2 linked regions of the Prochlorococcus marinus subsp. pastoris str. CCMP1986 genome follow. The protein of the gene in region 1 binds, or shares a complex with, the protein of each later gene. Links are inferred from orthologs where the notes say so. Each region holds a gene or a part of one and is shown on either strand. Other genes may lie near its edges.

Region 1 (8,673 bases):
ACTTGACCTCATCTGGCATGTCAGCGTTATACACATCATTAGAAATAATATATAAATTATTTCCAGATAGACCTACACTTCAAATTGGTTTTCCATATGTAGATGTACTTAAATTACCAATGAATATCTTTCATGGAGCCAAGTTAATAACAGAAGAAAATTGCAAGGATATTGAATTAGAAATGATAAAAATAAATCCAGCAGCCTTGATAATTGAATTACCAAGTAATCCAATGCTCAAATGTGTGAACATAAAAAAAATTTCAGAAATAGCTAATAAATTAAATATACCTGTGATAGTTGACGATACTATTGGTTCAAATTTAAATATAAATTCTTTAGAACATGCAGATATCGTTTTCACTTCACTAACAAAAATCTTTTCCGGTAGCGGGGATATTCTTGCTGGGTCACTAATACTAAATCCAAAAAGCAGATGGATTGATCAGTTTAGAAATGCCGTAAATGAAGTCAACCTTCCAATGCTTTCAGATGGCGATATGGTTTCACTCGAAAAAGCTAGTAGAGATGTAAAACAAAGAGTTTTTGAGCAAAATAAAGCATGTTTAGAATTAAAAAAAAGATTAGAAAACCGTAAAGAGATCAAAAATATTTTCCATCCCGAAAATTGTCCTAATTTCAATTCCATACTTACTTCTGATGGGGGATATGGTTGCTTATTATCGTTTGAATTAAAAGGAGGTCTTGAGAAAGCTAAAAAGTTTTATGATTCTCTTCAAATATCAAAAGGACCTAGTTTAGGTACAAAATTTACCCTTGTATGTCCTTATGTTTTATTAGCTCATTATGACGAATTAGATTGGGTTGAAAGTTTTAACATTCCTTCGCACCTTATTAGAGTATCTGTTGGACTAGAAGATAAAGATCACTTATGGAGAGCCTTTTCTGAAGCATTAAATAATTTTTAAATACCTAGTATTTACCGTATAAAAACTTATGTACTCTTTTTATTAAATAATAGTTAGTATTAATATATATTTTTCAACATATAAATGGCAAAAATTTATGAGGACAACAGCTTTGCTATTGGAAACACTCCATTAGTAAAATTAAAATCAGTTACTAAAAACGCTAAAGCTACTGTATTAGCAAAAATTGAAGGTAGAAATCCTGCATATAGTGTTAAATGCAGGATTGGTGCAAACATGATATGGGATGCGGAGAAAAGCGGAAAACTTACAAAAGACAAAACTATCGTTGAACCTACCTCTGGAAATACTGGAATTGCCTTAGCTTTTACAGCTTCAGCAAGAGGTTACAAACTAGTCCTTACAATGCCAGAATCTATGTCTATTGAGAGGAGAAGGGTGATGGCAGTATTGGGCGCCGAAATTGTTTTAACAGAGGCTTCTAAAGGTATGCCAGGAGCAATTGCCAAAGCTAAAGAGATCGCAGAAAGTAATCCCTCTAAATATTTCATGCCAGGTCAATTTGATAATCCAGCAAACCCAGAAATTCATTTCAAAACAACTGGGCCTGAAATTTGGGATGATTGCGATGGTGAGATTGATGTTTTTGTTGCAGGGGTTGGAACAGGTGGAACAATTACAGGAGTTTCAAGATACATCAAACAAGAGAAGGGCAAGAATATTGTTTCTGTAGCAGTAGAACCATCACATAGCCCTGTTATTACACAGACAATGAATGGCGAAGAAGTTAAATCTGGACCACACAAAATACAAGGAATAGGCGCAGGATTTATTCCTAAAAACCTTGATTTATCAATTGTTGATAAAGTTGAGCAGGTTACTAATGATGAATCAATCGAGATGGCTCTTAGATTGGCAAAAGAAGAGGGGCTTCTCGTGGGAATATCTTGTGGAGCTGCTGCTGCTGCTGCTGTTAGATTAGCTGAGCAAGATGAATATGCAGGAAAAACTATAGTGGTTGTTTTACCAGATTTAGCTGAGAGGTATTTATCATCAATTATGTTTACCGAAGTTCCAAATGGAATAATTGAGGAGCCAGTTAAAGCTTAAATTTATTTTTTCACCAGAAATGAATCTGGTGAAATATACATAGCATCGCCATAAGAGAAGAATCTAAATTTTTCTCTTATGGCTTTTTTATAAAGATTTAGTAATCTTTCTCTACCAATCATTGCGCTTACTAGTAGTAATAATGAACTCTTTGGAAGATGAAAATTAGTTAATAATCCATCAACTACTTTGAATTTATAACCTGGCTTAATTACTAAATCAACATACTTATCTATAGGAATTAAGTCTCCCATTTCATACGAATAGCAACTTTCAAGAGCTCTTACACTTGTAGTTCCAATAGCTATTACTCTTCTGTCCGTTTTTTTTACTCTTTTTATTTCTTCTACGACTTCACTACTAACCCTGACCCACTCTTTATGAAGTTTTAAATTAGATAAATCTTCTTGATCAATTGGCTTAAATGTTCCATAACCTACATGCAAAGTAATTGGCATAACTAATATGCCTTTTTTTTTTAAATTTGAAATAAGACTTTTACTTAAATGTAATCCTGCTGTTGGAGCAGCAACTGCTCCAGGATTACTTGCATACTCAGTTTGATAACTATTTTCATGAAAAGATTCTTCTTCGGCGCTTTTTATATATGGAGGGAGGGGAGTTTCTCCATATATATCAAGGAGATTATTCATTGAAATTAGATCATTTATATTTTCTGGAAACTTGATAAATCTTCCTCCAGTTTCTTTATCAGTCCCAGAAATATGCAATTTTATATCTTTTGCCAAGGATGATTTTAAATTTAATTGACTGTTTATTTTTAACTTTTTAGCAGGCCTTGCTAAACATAGCCAAGTAGATTGATCTGCTTTCTCCAAAACTAATAATTCGACTAATTTCCCATTTTCTAATTCAACCTTTAACCTTGCTTTCATCACCTTCGTATCATTTACAACGACCAAATCACCCTTTCTAAGTTCGTCCAAGAGATTCTTTGTATATTTATTTGTTGTAAAGTCTTCTTCTAATGAACTATCTCTAACTATCATTAATCTAGATTCGTGCCTTACTTTAGAAGGTTTATTAGCAATTAATGTTTCATCAAGAATATAATCATAAGCTTCTAGCTTATGATCTATTTCTTCATTATGAATTTCAAAATTCAATTATATTTAGGCTACAAGTGTTTCTGGCTCGTTTTCAATGAGAGAAGACAAGTCTTTTAAGAATGATGCACCATCAGCACCATAAATTACTCTATGATCAGCGGTTAAGTTTACTTGCATTATTTTTTTAACAGATATTGAGCCATCATTATTAGCAACAACTGTTGGCTTCGATGATGCTATGGCTAAAATCGCACCTGTACCTGGTGGAAGTATTGCATCAAACCTGTCAACACCAAACATTCCTAAATTTGACAAAGTAAATGTTCCTGTTGAGTATTCATCTGGTTCTAATTGTTTTGCTCTAGATCTTTTCACAAGATCTTTCCACTCTCTAGATAATTCAAATAAATCAGTGTTACAAGGTTCTTTTAATACTGGAGTTATCAACCCTCCATCTTCCATAGCAACAGCCACAGCAATATTTATATTTTCTGGATAAGAAATTCCGTTTTCTGAAAAGCTTGAATTAACTTGGGGATGTTTTTTAAGTGTCTTTGCAACTGCCTTGACTAACAACGCAGTCATAGTAACTCCATTTTGCTTTACTTTCTTGTAAAAATTATCCAATTTATCAGTATTAATTGAATACCCAACTCTAAAACATGGAACATTTAAACTTGATTCCATATTCTTATTTACAGCTTTTTGAAGAGTATTAAATTGTACAGTTTCCCCGGGGTTTCCAAAACTATTCCCTAATGTCTCTGACTTGCTTTCGGCTTGAACATGAGGACTAGAAATACTGGCGGGAGAACTTCCCTCTCCTATCCATGGAATAGACACAGGTTGGCCATTTGCCTTCAATACATCATCAGCCTGAATCCTTCCATGAGGTCCTGATCCATGCACTTTTGCTAATTCGACTCCCATTGTAGAAGCAAGTTTTTTTGCCCTTGGAGATGCTATTACTCTTGAAGAATTATTACTAGTAGAGGCGTTAAATTGAATCTCATTAGAGGTAATTAGCACTTTTTCCCTTTTAATCTCGACTTCCTGCTCATTATTTTGAGGCACCTCTTTTTGCTTTTCTTCTTTTATTTCAGGTTTATTATTTGGTAATTCGAGTTGACCATCACTTGATACTTCAGTCTGTTTACCTTTATTTTGTTCTTGTATAGAAGCTATCTCATCCTGATTCTCTACAATAAGTCCAATGGTTTCACCAACTGGAGCAGTACTACCAGCTGGCATTAGTACTGCAGCAAGATATCCATCTTGAAAAGATTCAACATCCATATCAGCTTTATCTGATTCAACAACTAAAACAGATTCTCCTCTTTCAACTTTATCTCCAGGATTCTTTAACCATTCAACAATTTTGCCTTCAGTCATAGTAGAACTAAGAGCTGGCATAAATATTTCGTGAGACATACAAGATCAGTTATAGTAAGGGATCTGGTGGTGGTGTCTACAAAAGTGTCTACACTTTTCTACGTCAGACTCACTAAATCCGTGTTATTCATATTATACAAAAACAGGTTCTATAGGGAACCATAGAAGATTAAGAAAGTAATAAAAAGGATATCGAGTTACAGGTGGATTAGAGATCATTTGCACAAAAAAAGACCCCTATTTCTAGAGGTCTTTTTCTGGTTTTACCGAATCAAGTGTTTCCTTGTTTCCACTGTTTCAGTAAAAACTCTCCTACACACAACAATAAACTATTACATATATTTCTTTTTCGTGGAAGGGGGTGAGTAATATTACTTAATTGTCACATATGACAGTTATACCTCTTCAGACTTAATTGCATTAAAAAAACACCCAATTCTTAAGAATCGGAGTGTTTAGTGATCAGAAATTTGTATATGAGGAGTTTCTGATGTTATTAATCGAATGGAAAAGATTTCAATTCAATGTAGTGTTTACACACTATTTCTTTTCCCAGAATAAATAAAGGTTTGAAAATTGATTTTTAGTATCCACAATTGCGGTACATGTTGAGATTAATTTCCACCCTCCAGAATTCCTATTATTGATTATTGCTGCAATTTCACTTTCTTGTCTTTGAGTATTCGCATTACCTACTGCATAATAGATATCAAGATCATTTTCTGCTCGTGCCATGTTGAAATGTACTGCTTTATTTTAATTTAATATTACTAAATCTTTCATCGATACTTGAATGGATTAGATAGGGTGAATGCAAATAAGTTTTATATGGTTTTACCTTCAGCTCAAATTGCGATTGGATTATTGCTAATAAGCATTGGAATAGTGGTTACTTTTGATATCAAAGTTGATTTATTTAAAGGTAAAGAGTAAAGGACAAAATTTTAATTTCTGGCAAAATGATTAAAACAAATCTCAAATTTTGATGTGACCTAGTGATAATCCAATGAGCAGAATTTCCATAAAAACAAAACTATCCATTTATTATCAAATATAAGTGTGAATCAATGAGAAGAAAAATTATCCTTGATATTTAATGTTGCGACTTCTTCCACTACCGATTTTTATAGGCATTTATCTATTCTCTTACTGGAGATGTAAAAAAAATATTGCTGCTAGTGATAAGCAACTAAAACCATGCATTGATTGGGCATATTTAAAAAATTTACCTCTCCCACCAAAACCTTCATTTGTCGAGTTTTATATTGTTTATGTTTCTTCTTTTTTTAAATTCCCCTTTGGAATAATTATTCAACAACTACCTTTCTCAAAGAAAGTAAGATTCTACGAAAGAGAAATGAAACTAATATTTGATAAATGGAATTTAGAAAAAATTAAAATTCAATAACCTTATAGGCGATTCTGAAAGAGTAAAAGCGATCGAAAATTTAGTGAAGGCATGACAAAATTTGCCCCAAAGAAACTATGATTTACATTCAAAAAGGAATTTAAACTTTTAAATTTATTCGTTGTTATTAATCGATTGAATTATCCCATCTTTAACTGTTATTGAAACTTGCATCTTCTTAATAAGATTATCTCCAACCGAAACATCACAAAAGCTATCAACCTGACCTTGATCAACAATTTCATCCATTTTTAAATCACGAACTTGGCTTTGTTGTTGCAATAGATTTCTTTTTTGCTCTTCAAGTTCGTTTCTTTTCGCACCAACTTGTTGCTGAACTTGGCCAACTTGCTCTTGAACTCTTGGATCTAATGGATTTACTGACTGGGATCTTATATTACTAACTATTTGTTGACCTTCTTGTTCAAGTTGTGATAATTGTTGGTCAACTGCAGAAATCGCATTACTTAATTCCTTCTCAGCATCTTCTTTCCAAGTAGGGGTAACAATAGCTTTTATTGCTATTGAACGTTTGATGGATATAGAGTTTTTAGTTTCCATAAAAAATTAATTTACCCTTTCAATATAGAGATATCAAAGAGGATTTTCTTTTTTAATTTATTTTTTATACATTTCTTCTATATGTGTTGAATATAAATCAACTATTTCTCTTCTTTTCTGCTTAAGAGTTTGAGTCAATAAACCATTTTCTAAAGTAAAAGCATCAACAAAATAGCATTCTAATATCTGTTCCTCAAATCTTGCTCCTAATCTATTTTTTAGCAAATTATTTATCTGCGACTTAAAAAACAAACCAATTTTTTTATTCGAATTTAATTTGGAAATATCATTTTCAAAGAATTTATTTTCTACTAATTCTATGTTTGGAGCGACAAGTGCTGTTAAACATTTTTTATCTTGACCTACTAATTGAACTTGATTAATAAATTCAGAACTAAGAATCTCAGTTTCAAGGGGATTTGGCTCTATATTTTCTCCACTAGAAAGAACTATCGTATCCTTCGCTCGCCCTGTTATAACCAAAGATCCATTTGGAATAAGAAAACCTAAATCTCCAGTATCAAACCAACCATCTTTTGATAAAACATCTTTAGTAGCTGAAATATTATTCAAATAACCTTTCATTACTTGAGGTCCTTTAACAAGAATCTTGCCTATCTCTTTAAATTTCAAAATCTTATCTTTTTCTTCATTCATTATTTTAATTTCAGTAAATGCCAATGGTTGTCCAGAAGATCCCCTAACATTAAGTTCTCTTCTTCTACAAGTGAGTACTGGACTGGTTTCTGTTAATCCATAACCGACTAGAACATCTATACCTAAAGATTCAAAAAACAAATCTACGTGCTCAGGTAAAGCACCCCCACCATTGATTGGAAATTTTAGTTTTTCTCCACATAATTGTTTCAAAATACTTGGCCATAAAAAAGTAGAAGATATCTTATGTATAAAAAATCTTCCTATTACAGATATTGTCAAAGATATTTTTGCTAAGGAACTTACTTGATTAATTTCTAAATTTCTGATCTTTCTTAAATTTCTTTTAAAAATAGAACTATTCTTTATCAAGATCTTTATAATTTTCTGTTTTTTAGGAGGCATTTTTTTTAAAGCCAAGAAAAAGCCATCGTGAATGGCCTCCCATAGCCTAGGGACAGTAGCCATAACAACTGGCTTAACTTGTTTAATATCATCTTTCAGGAATTTTGGATTTGTATAAAATTGAGTACACCCGCATGAAAAAAAGAAATATTCTGCACTTCTTTCATACGAATGCCAGATAGGTAATACACTCAAGACAGAAGTTCCCGGTTCTGGATCGGCGATATTGGCCAGATTAATGATTTGATGTAAAAAGTTTGCATGTGTTAAGGGAACACCTTTTGGTTTACCTGTTGTCCCTGATGTATAGAGAATGCTGGCAATATCGTTAATCTGATGATTATATTTTTCGAAACTATTATTTTTTAAAAGATTTTCCTCTCCAGCTTTTATAAATTCAGGCCAATTTATTAGATCTTCAAATTGTTCATCTTCCAGATTAATTATAAATTTGAATCTTTTTTTTAATTCATTTTTTTTATTTAATTTTAACCAGACTTCTTTAGATTGAACAATTAGACCAACAGAATTAGAATGCTCAATTATGTACTCTAATTCTACTGAAGGTGAATTAATACCTCTTACAGCATTAATAGCTCCTAATCGCATCAACCCTTGGTCAGCTATTAACCATCTTGGTGAGTTTTCAGATATTAAGGTGACAACATCACCTTTAACTAATCCATAATTTTTAAAAGAATTAGAGACTTTAGTGATTAAATCAGCTAACTCAGAATAGGAAATTTTTTCTTTATTTTTTCCTCTCAAATCATTAATAGCTATTGTATTCCCACATCTTAATTTTAAGTATTCCCATATTTGATCAACATGATCAAGATTATTTATATCTTTCCTTGTACTTGTAAATTTTTCATTTTTTGAAAGAGATTTTGCTGCAGGCCAATATGCTAATTCTTTCATATTTATGAAATTTCCAAATCTTTTAAGTTTCTATTCTGATACAAAATTAAAATTAAACTCTTCATGAATGATTTTTTTAACAATTTTCTTAACTTCTTTTATATCTACATTTTTATTGTAATCAGACATATTTACCATTTGGCAGCCCTTAATACCGCAAGGAACAATCTTATTAAAATTTTCTAATTTGCAGTTAACGTTTATTGAGAAGCCATGAATTGTTACCCACCGTTTGCATCCAATACCGATTGAAGCAATT
Region 2 (7,014 bases), 860 kb from region 1 along the record:
AAATCTTGTTAATAATGCTCCAATACAAAAGAAACTAGCTCTTAATCCATTTACAAGTTCATATGGAAGTTCTTGTATAGATATATTCTTTGAATCAATTATTAATTGATGATCTTTATTATGTAATTTAACTCCTAAATTCTTAAGTATATTTCCCATCTTCTCAATATCAGTCAGAAGAGGAACATTATCTAATATGATTTTTTCGTCAGTTAGTAATGATGCCGCAAGTAATACTAAAGCAGAATTCTTTGCACCACTTATTTTTACCTTCCCTCTTAAGGTTTTTTGGCCAATAATCTTTAAATGTTGGGATTTAAGATATGACTTATTGTTGCTTACGCAAACCATTAAGAATTTTTTTATTGGTCTAATAATGACAAACTAAATATAGTAAGTCCACCCTGTGTAACGCGATGAATATTAATTAATACTAAAGGGTATAAATTTAAAAGGCTAAGAATTAAGATTTAAAAAAAATAATTGATCAAAATATTTAAGTTACTAAGATGTATTTAAAATAAAATTTATTTAAATTACTATAGAAAAATTTTTTCCAAAAATAACTAGTAAAAGTAATGCTTTAGTTAAAATATTTAGATCATTTAAAAAAGGATCTAATACAAAAGATAAAGATTATTTTTGCATTGAAGGTACTCATTTGATTGAAGAAATGCTGAAGTCTGGCAATCATCCTTCAAAAATTTTAACTACTGAAAAATGGCTTGATAAAAATGAGGATCTTTATCAAAAGATTGATCAATCATTAATAAATGTCGTATCAGAGGAAGTTTTAGCTTCAGCAGTATCTACAAAAAATCCTGATGGAGTAGCCGCCTTGGTAGAGATTTCATCAATACCTAATTTTGACTTTAATAATATTGAAGATGACTTTATTCTTGTCCTTGATAGGATTCAAGACCCCGGGAATATGGGGAACCTTTTTAGAACAGCTTTAGCTGCTGGTGTTAGTAAGATATTATTAGCAGGGGGAGCGCACCCCTTAGGTCAAAAGGTATTACGAGCATCTAGTGGATCTGTTTTTCATCTCCCATTTAAAAGATTTGATGGAGGTGAAGAAGAAATAATTAATTCTTTATTGTCATCATTAGATCAATTTTCAAAAAACGGGTTTCAAATAATTTCTACAAGTAGCCATAATAAAAATCTTTATAAATCTCAAAAACCATATTGGGAAATTGATTGGTCTAAACCAACCGCTCTTATATTGGGCAATGAAGGAAATGGTATTCATAAAAGAATTCAAGAAGCTTTTAATGAAACAATTACTATTCCGCATAGTGAGCTTGTAGAATCATTGAATGTGGCTTGTGTTGCAGTTCCATTATTACTTGAACGAAAAAGAGTCACATATACTTCTACTTCAAGAATACAAAAGTGACTGATACAAATTTTGACTTTGATTTGATAGTAATTGGTGCAGGATATGGAGGATTTGATGCCGCCAAACATGCTGCAGAAAAAGGTCTTAAAGTTGCCATCATAGAGTCTGGAGATATGGGAGGTACTTGCGTAAATAAAGGATGCGTACCTTCAAAAGCTCTTTTAGCAGCAAGTGGAAAAGTTAGAGAAATAGCCAATTACGAACATCTAGCAAAGTTTGGTATTCATGCTTCCCCTGTTAGATTCGAAAGATCAAAAATTGCTGATCACGCCAATAATTTAGTATCAAACGTTAGAGAAAATTTAACAAAAACCCTCAAAAGAAGTGGAGTTGAAATTATTTTAGGATTTGGAAGACTTGAAGGTAATCAGAAAGTAGGAGTAAGAGACAACAATGGAATTGATAGGATCTTTACATGTAAAAATATAGTTCTTGCGACAGGTTCTTCTCCCTTTGTGCCTCCTGGAATAACTTTAGACAATAGAACAGTTTTCACAAGTGATGAAGCAGTAAAACTTGAGTGGCTCCCGAGATGGATAGCCATTATTGGAAGTGGATATATAGGTTTAGAATTCGCTGATGTATATACCGCTCTAGGTTGCGAAGTGACCATCATTGAGGCTTTGGAAAATATAATGCCCACCTTTGATCCGGATATTACAAAAATAGCCAAGAAAAATCTTATTCAATCAAGAGATATTGATACAAAATCTAATGTGTTTGCGACTAAAATTACCCCTGGATGCCCTGTAAAGATAGAGCTAACGGATGCAAAATCAAAAGAAATTGTAGAAAACTTAGAAGTTGATGGCGTTCTTGTGGCTACTGGGAGGAGTCCTAATAGTAAAAATCTTAATCTTGATTCAGTTGGTATAGAAACTATAAAAGGTTACATTCCTATTGATGATCAAATGAGAGTTTTAAATGGTGAAAAAATAATACCTAATGTTTGGGCCGTTGGTGACGTTACTGGCAAACTTATGCTTGCCCATACAGCAGCAGCTCAAGGAACAATTGCTGTTGAAAATATATGTGGTGAGAATATCGAAATCAATTATGGGAGTATTCCAGCTGCAACATTTACTCATCCTGAGATAAGTTCAGTTGGCTTATCTGAAACTGATGCTAAAGAAATAGCTAGCAAAGAGGGTTTTACTTTAGGAGTTGTGAAGAGCTATTTTAAAGCTAATTCCAAGGCATTAGCAGAATTAGAAAGCGATGGAATTCTTAAGTTACTTTTCAATAAAGACAGTGGAAAAGTATTAGGTGCCCATATCTTTGGGATGCATGCAGCTGATTTGATTCAAGAAATTGCAAATGCAATCTCTAGAAACCAAGATGTAATGCAACTATCTACTGAAGTACATACTCACCCTACCCTTAGTGAAGTAGTTGAGGTCGCTTATAAACAGGCAGCTTCTCAAGTTAAATAAATTGATTTGTTTATGGAAATACGACGTAGGCCACCAAATCCAACAGTCAGGGTAGAAAATTTAGAATATGCTGTTCCTCATAGAGAGGCAAAAGCAAAAAATATTCTTGAGGAAATTGTTTGGTACAAAGATACTGAAATCAAAAATTTTAAGAAAATAGTCTCCCTTGAAGATTTAATAAAAAAACTTGATAAACTTTCTCCACCAAAAGATTTTTTTCAAAGTATTTTGCATTCCAAAATTAAACCGGGAGTGATTGCTGAGATTAAAAAAGCTAGCCCTAGTAAAGGTGTTATTAGAGAAGATTTTAAACCAAAAGAAATTGCTTCTTGTTATGAAAAGTCTGGTGCCTCATGTATCTCGGTATTGACTGATAAAAGGTTTTTTCAAGGAAGTTATGAAATACTTCAAGATGTCAGAACAGCAACTAATCTGCCTTTGCTCTGCAAAGATTTTATTATTTCTGCTTATCAAATATATAAAGCGAGAGTATCTGGTGCTGATGCAATATTATTAATTGCTGCGATCTTAAGCGATGATGATTTATTTTATTTGAAGAAAATTGCAGATAATTTAAAGATGAGTGTTTTAGTTGAAGTTCATGATGGTCAAGAACTTGAAAGAATATTGAGTTTGAAATCATTTAATTTAATAGGAATAAATAATAGAAACTTGAAGACTTTTAAAACTGATCTAAAAACATCAATAAGAATAATGAGTAAATATTCGGATATATTTTCAAAACATAATATTGTTCCTATTAGTGAATCTGGAATAAATAACTCTGATGATTTAAAAACTCTCAATTCGATTGGAATAAAGGGGGTTTTAATTGGCGAACGGTTTATGAGGGAAAGTGATATTGAAAACTCTTTTAAGAAATTATTTAACTCAATTTAATTAAAGCTGGATATTTATGCTATAAAACTGAGTATTGTTAAGTTGTATTTATCAATGCAGGTTGTAATATTAACTGGAATTCTTGCTGGATTTATTCATGTGGTAAGTGGCGCTGATCATCTGATTGCAATGGCCCCATCATCGATTACGAGTCCAAAAATTGCAGCGAGAAATAGTATCTCATGGGGCTTGGGGCACTCTTCAGGAATAATATTTTTAGCCTTTCTAGCAATTTTTATAAAAGATATTACCCCTTTAAGTAAATTTTCTATTTTCGCTGAATTTTTAGTTGGAATTTCTCTTCTTATTGTTGGATTCTTTGCGATAAGAAATTCTTTACATCTAAACCTTCACTCTCACTCTCATCAACATAATGGTGTAGCTCATCATCATTTGCATTTTCATAGTGAAGATCAAAAAAAACATAATAAGCATTCTCATGCATTGACAGGACTAGGATTACTTCATGGTTTAGCAGGTGGCTCACATTTTCTCGCAGTTCTTCCAGCATTAGCTTTACCTCTTCCTAATGCATTTGCTTATTTAATTTCATATTTGAGTGGTTCTTTAGCAAGTATGGTTTTGTTTACTTGCCTAATCTCTGTAACAACTTTAAATGCAGGTCAAAAATTTATTAGAAGGTTAATAGCTTTTGCGGGTGGATTATCTTTTTCTATGGGTTTGTTTTGGGTCCAAAAAAGTACTTCTCTATTTTTGACCTAGAATATTTTTTTAATTTTTGAAGTAACTATTCCAATTACTTTTTCATTATTAATTAATCCAAATTTATTGCTATCATTGCTGTATTCAATATTATCCCCTAAAACTTCTATACTATTTTTACCTACAATTTTTACTCTTTTAATTAACCTAATATTTTTAAGAGGATGATAGATAATTACTATTTGACCAGCTTTCAAAAGTGATTTTTTTTTTATATATTTTTTAAAAAAAACCATGTCACCTTCTTTTAAAGTAGGCAACATGGATTGACCTTTGACGGTTGCTATTTTTCTTAGCCCAAAAAAAAAGGCAATTAAATCGTAAAAACTTTTAAAAATAATTGAACTAGCTAGCTTTTTACAAAAGCATCACTTCTGCCTTTTGATTCCCAGAAGATGTTATGTATCTTTTCTACATAACTCATTAATTCTTCGGCTTGAGCAAGATCAATATTCACTTTACAAGCACTACATAATTTCGCTGCTTTCCAGATTGTTTCATGTAAATCTGGATAAGTTTCTAAGTGAACGGGTTTAAAGTAATCTGTCCATAAGATTAGAATTTCTTTCTTAGTTTCTTTAGCCTGTTCTTCTTTAACTGCTACAAATCTAGAAAACGTATTACTGTAAGCAGCCCAATCTGCTGAGTCTGTACTTGAAGGAGGATTAAGCGCAATTAGCTTCTTTGTCATTGCTAATACTGCTTCAGCAGCGACTCTTGTAGAGGCAGGGTCGTAAACACCACAAGGACCATCACAGTGAGCATGAACTTCCAATGTAGATTTTTTATTTAAAAGAGAATTGACTAATTTAGTTAACATTCGTTTTTTTATATTTGAATATATCTTACTTGTAGATTAACTAAATTGAAAAGTTTTAGTTGTTATTTCTTACTTTAATTGACTTTCAATAATTCAACTTCAAAAATTAAAGTTGCATTTGCAGGAATTACATTTCCTGCTCCTCTTGATCCGTATCCTAGCTCAGGAGGAATTGTTAATTTTCTTTTTCCACCAACTTTCATTCCGGCTACTCCTTCATCCCAACCCTTGATTACTCTCCCTGCACCTAATGGGAAACTGAATGGCCCTCTGCCAATACTGGTATCAAATTGGGTTCCGTCTTCTAGTGTTCCTGTATAGTTTACAGAAACTGTTTGCCCAGAATTTGCTTCATCTCCTTCTCCATTAATTATATCTACAATAATTAAACCACTATCTGTAGTTCTAGAATTGCTTTCTTCTTGTGTTTCTTCTGCCATAGCGAAAAGTATTGGGTTTGGATCTGATGGATCTAATTCAAATATATTGGTATTTGAAACATTAGATGATTTTGCAATAGGTGTTTTATTTACGAATTCAGTTTTTGATTCAGCTGCATTAACAACTTGAGGGGAGTTAAATTGACTAAACAGAGTTAATGAAAGGCAAAATACAAAAATCGTAAAACTAATTAAAACTTCTTTCACTTAATTTTAAAAGTCACTATTTCAATTCTACAGAAGAAGGTACAATAATATATCTTTTAAAAAGAATTAATTTAGAAATTTTATATTATTGATTAATACTCAAAATAAAAAGTTTAATAAGTATTTTGTTCCATGCTTAGGTGGCATTTTTGGAGGAATTGCCACATCTACGCATTTTTGGCTGCTTTTTATGCCATTATCCTTATTTATTTTATGGAGTAGAAGTGATAAAAAATTAGCAAACTTTCTTTGGGGGTTTTTCTTTATTTTAGTAAGTCATTCTTGGCTTTATGAACTTCACCCATTGACCTGGTTAGGTTTTTCGTGGATATCAAGTTTAATTATTTCTATTTCAATCTTGTTTGGTTGCTCAATAATAGGAGGAATATTGGTTTATTTATGGGGTCTTTTAGTTAAAAAAATTCTCCAAAAAAAAGAAATTTCTAATATGAACTCTTTAAGATTAACTATAAAAGTTTTATTGTTATCTTTTGCCTGGGGTATAGGTGAATTCATTCTTTCCCAAACGCCTCTTTTTTGGATTGGTTTGGGGGAAGGAATAGTTCCCGGAGATTTGTATCTTGCAGGTTTAGCAAGATGGATTGGTGCGAGTGGTTTATGTGTAGTGCAGTTAACTATAGGTTTTTGGATATACCTAATTTATGAGAAATGGAAAAGAAAATATCATTTTAAAAAAACATTCTTATTTGGGCTTTTGATTCTCGTCATTTTACATTTCCTTGGAGGTTTAACGAACCCAATTGAAAGAAATAATGACTATCCAGTAGCTCTATGGCAAACTAATATGCCCACAAGAGAAAAAACGAATTTTAAAAATCAATTTATAAATGATAAGTTGATTTCTGCTCAAAAAATTGCTCTATCAAATGATGCAAAACTACTTATTACACCCGAGGGGACTTTAAATAATAATTTCAATTTAAATTTCAAAAGCAAAATAAGGATGTTGGCAGGAGGTTTTAGAAACTCTAAAAATGGCCTAAGAAGTTCTTTGCTTGGATATCAAATTGGGGATAAAACTTATTCATCTTTCATTGATAAACATAGACTGGTACCCTTGGGGGA

Evidence for each region.
Region 2: the proteins of TX50_RS02180 (region 1) and lpdA are in contact, whole or in part, in a crystal structure (PDB 1EBD), measured with the Geobacillus stearothermophilus proteins. The link is inferred for Prochlorococcus marinus subsp. pastoris str. CCMP1986 from one-to-one orthologs. Residues at the interface, in WP_033016211.1 of Geobacillus stearothermophilus: Ile130, Ala131, Met132, Pro133, Arg136, Arg140, Glu141, Asn155, Arg157; in WP_049624544.1 of Geobacillus stearothermophilus: Pro340, Ser341, Asp344, Tyr345, Arg403, Asp406, Val408, Glu431, Ala432, Gly433, Asp438.

What each region holds. Positions count from the first base shown.
Region 1 is NC_005072.1:379,498-388,170, reverse strand. What follows is about bases 2,318-5,219. They hold TX50_RS02180 (dihydrolipoamide acetyltransferase family protein), read right to left. Parts: upstream 4,502-5,219; coding sequence 3,134-4,501; downstream 2,318-3,133. Other genes in these bases: TX50_RS02175 (hypothetical protein), read right to left, coding at 5,003-5,197; queA (tRNA preQ1(34) S-adenosylmethionine ribosyltransferase-isomerase QueA), read right to left, coding at 2,318-3,127. Outside these bases: TX50_RS02195 (PLP-dependent transferase), read left to right, coding at 1-929; cysK (cysteine synthase A), read left to right, coding at 1,014-2,000; more of queA, read right to left, coding at 2,003-2,317; TX50_RS02170 (hypothetical protein), read left to right, coding at 5,559-5,870; TX50_RS02165 (YlqD family protein), read right to left, coding at 5,985-6,431; TX50_RS02160 (AMP-binding protein), read right to left, coding at 6,489-8,414; lipoyl(octanoyl) transferase LipB, read right to left, coding at 8,445-8,673.
Region 2 is NC_005072.1:1,244,440-1,251,453, reverse strand. Bases 619-3,618 are described here. They hold lpdA (dihydrolipoyl dehydrogenase), read left to right. Parts: upstream 619-1,398; coding sequence 1,399-2,838; downstream 2,839-3,618. Other genes in these bases: trpC (indole-3-glycerol phosphate synthase TrpC), read left to right, coding at 2,851-3,618; TX50_RS06965 (TrmH family RNA methyltransferase), read left to right, coding at 619-1,402. Outside these bases: murA (UDP-N-acetylglucosamine 1-carboxyvinyltransferase), read right to left, coding at 1-351; more of TX50_RS06965, read left to right, coding at 536-618; more of trpC, read left to right, coding at 3,619-3,738; TX50_RS06950 (hypothetical protein), read left to right, coding at 3,793-4,461; sodX (nickel-type superoxide dismutase maturation protease), read right to left, coding at 4,458-4,748; sodN (superoxide dismutase, Ni), read right to left, coding at 4,811-5,281; TX50_RS06935 (FKBP-type peptidyl-prolyl cis-trans isomerase), read right to left, coding at 5,356-5,928; TX50_RS06930 (apolipoprotein N-acyltransferase), read left to right, coding at 6,017-7,014. UniProt on the Escherichia coli protein: Lipoamide dehydrogenase is a component of the glycine cleavage system as well as of the alpha-ketoacid dehydrogenase complexes.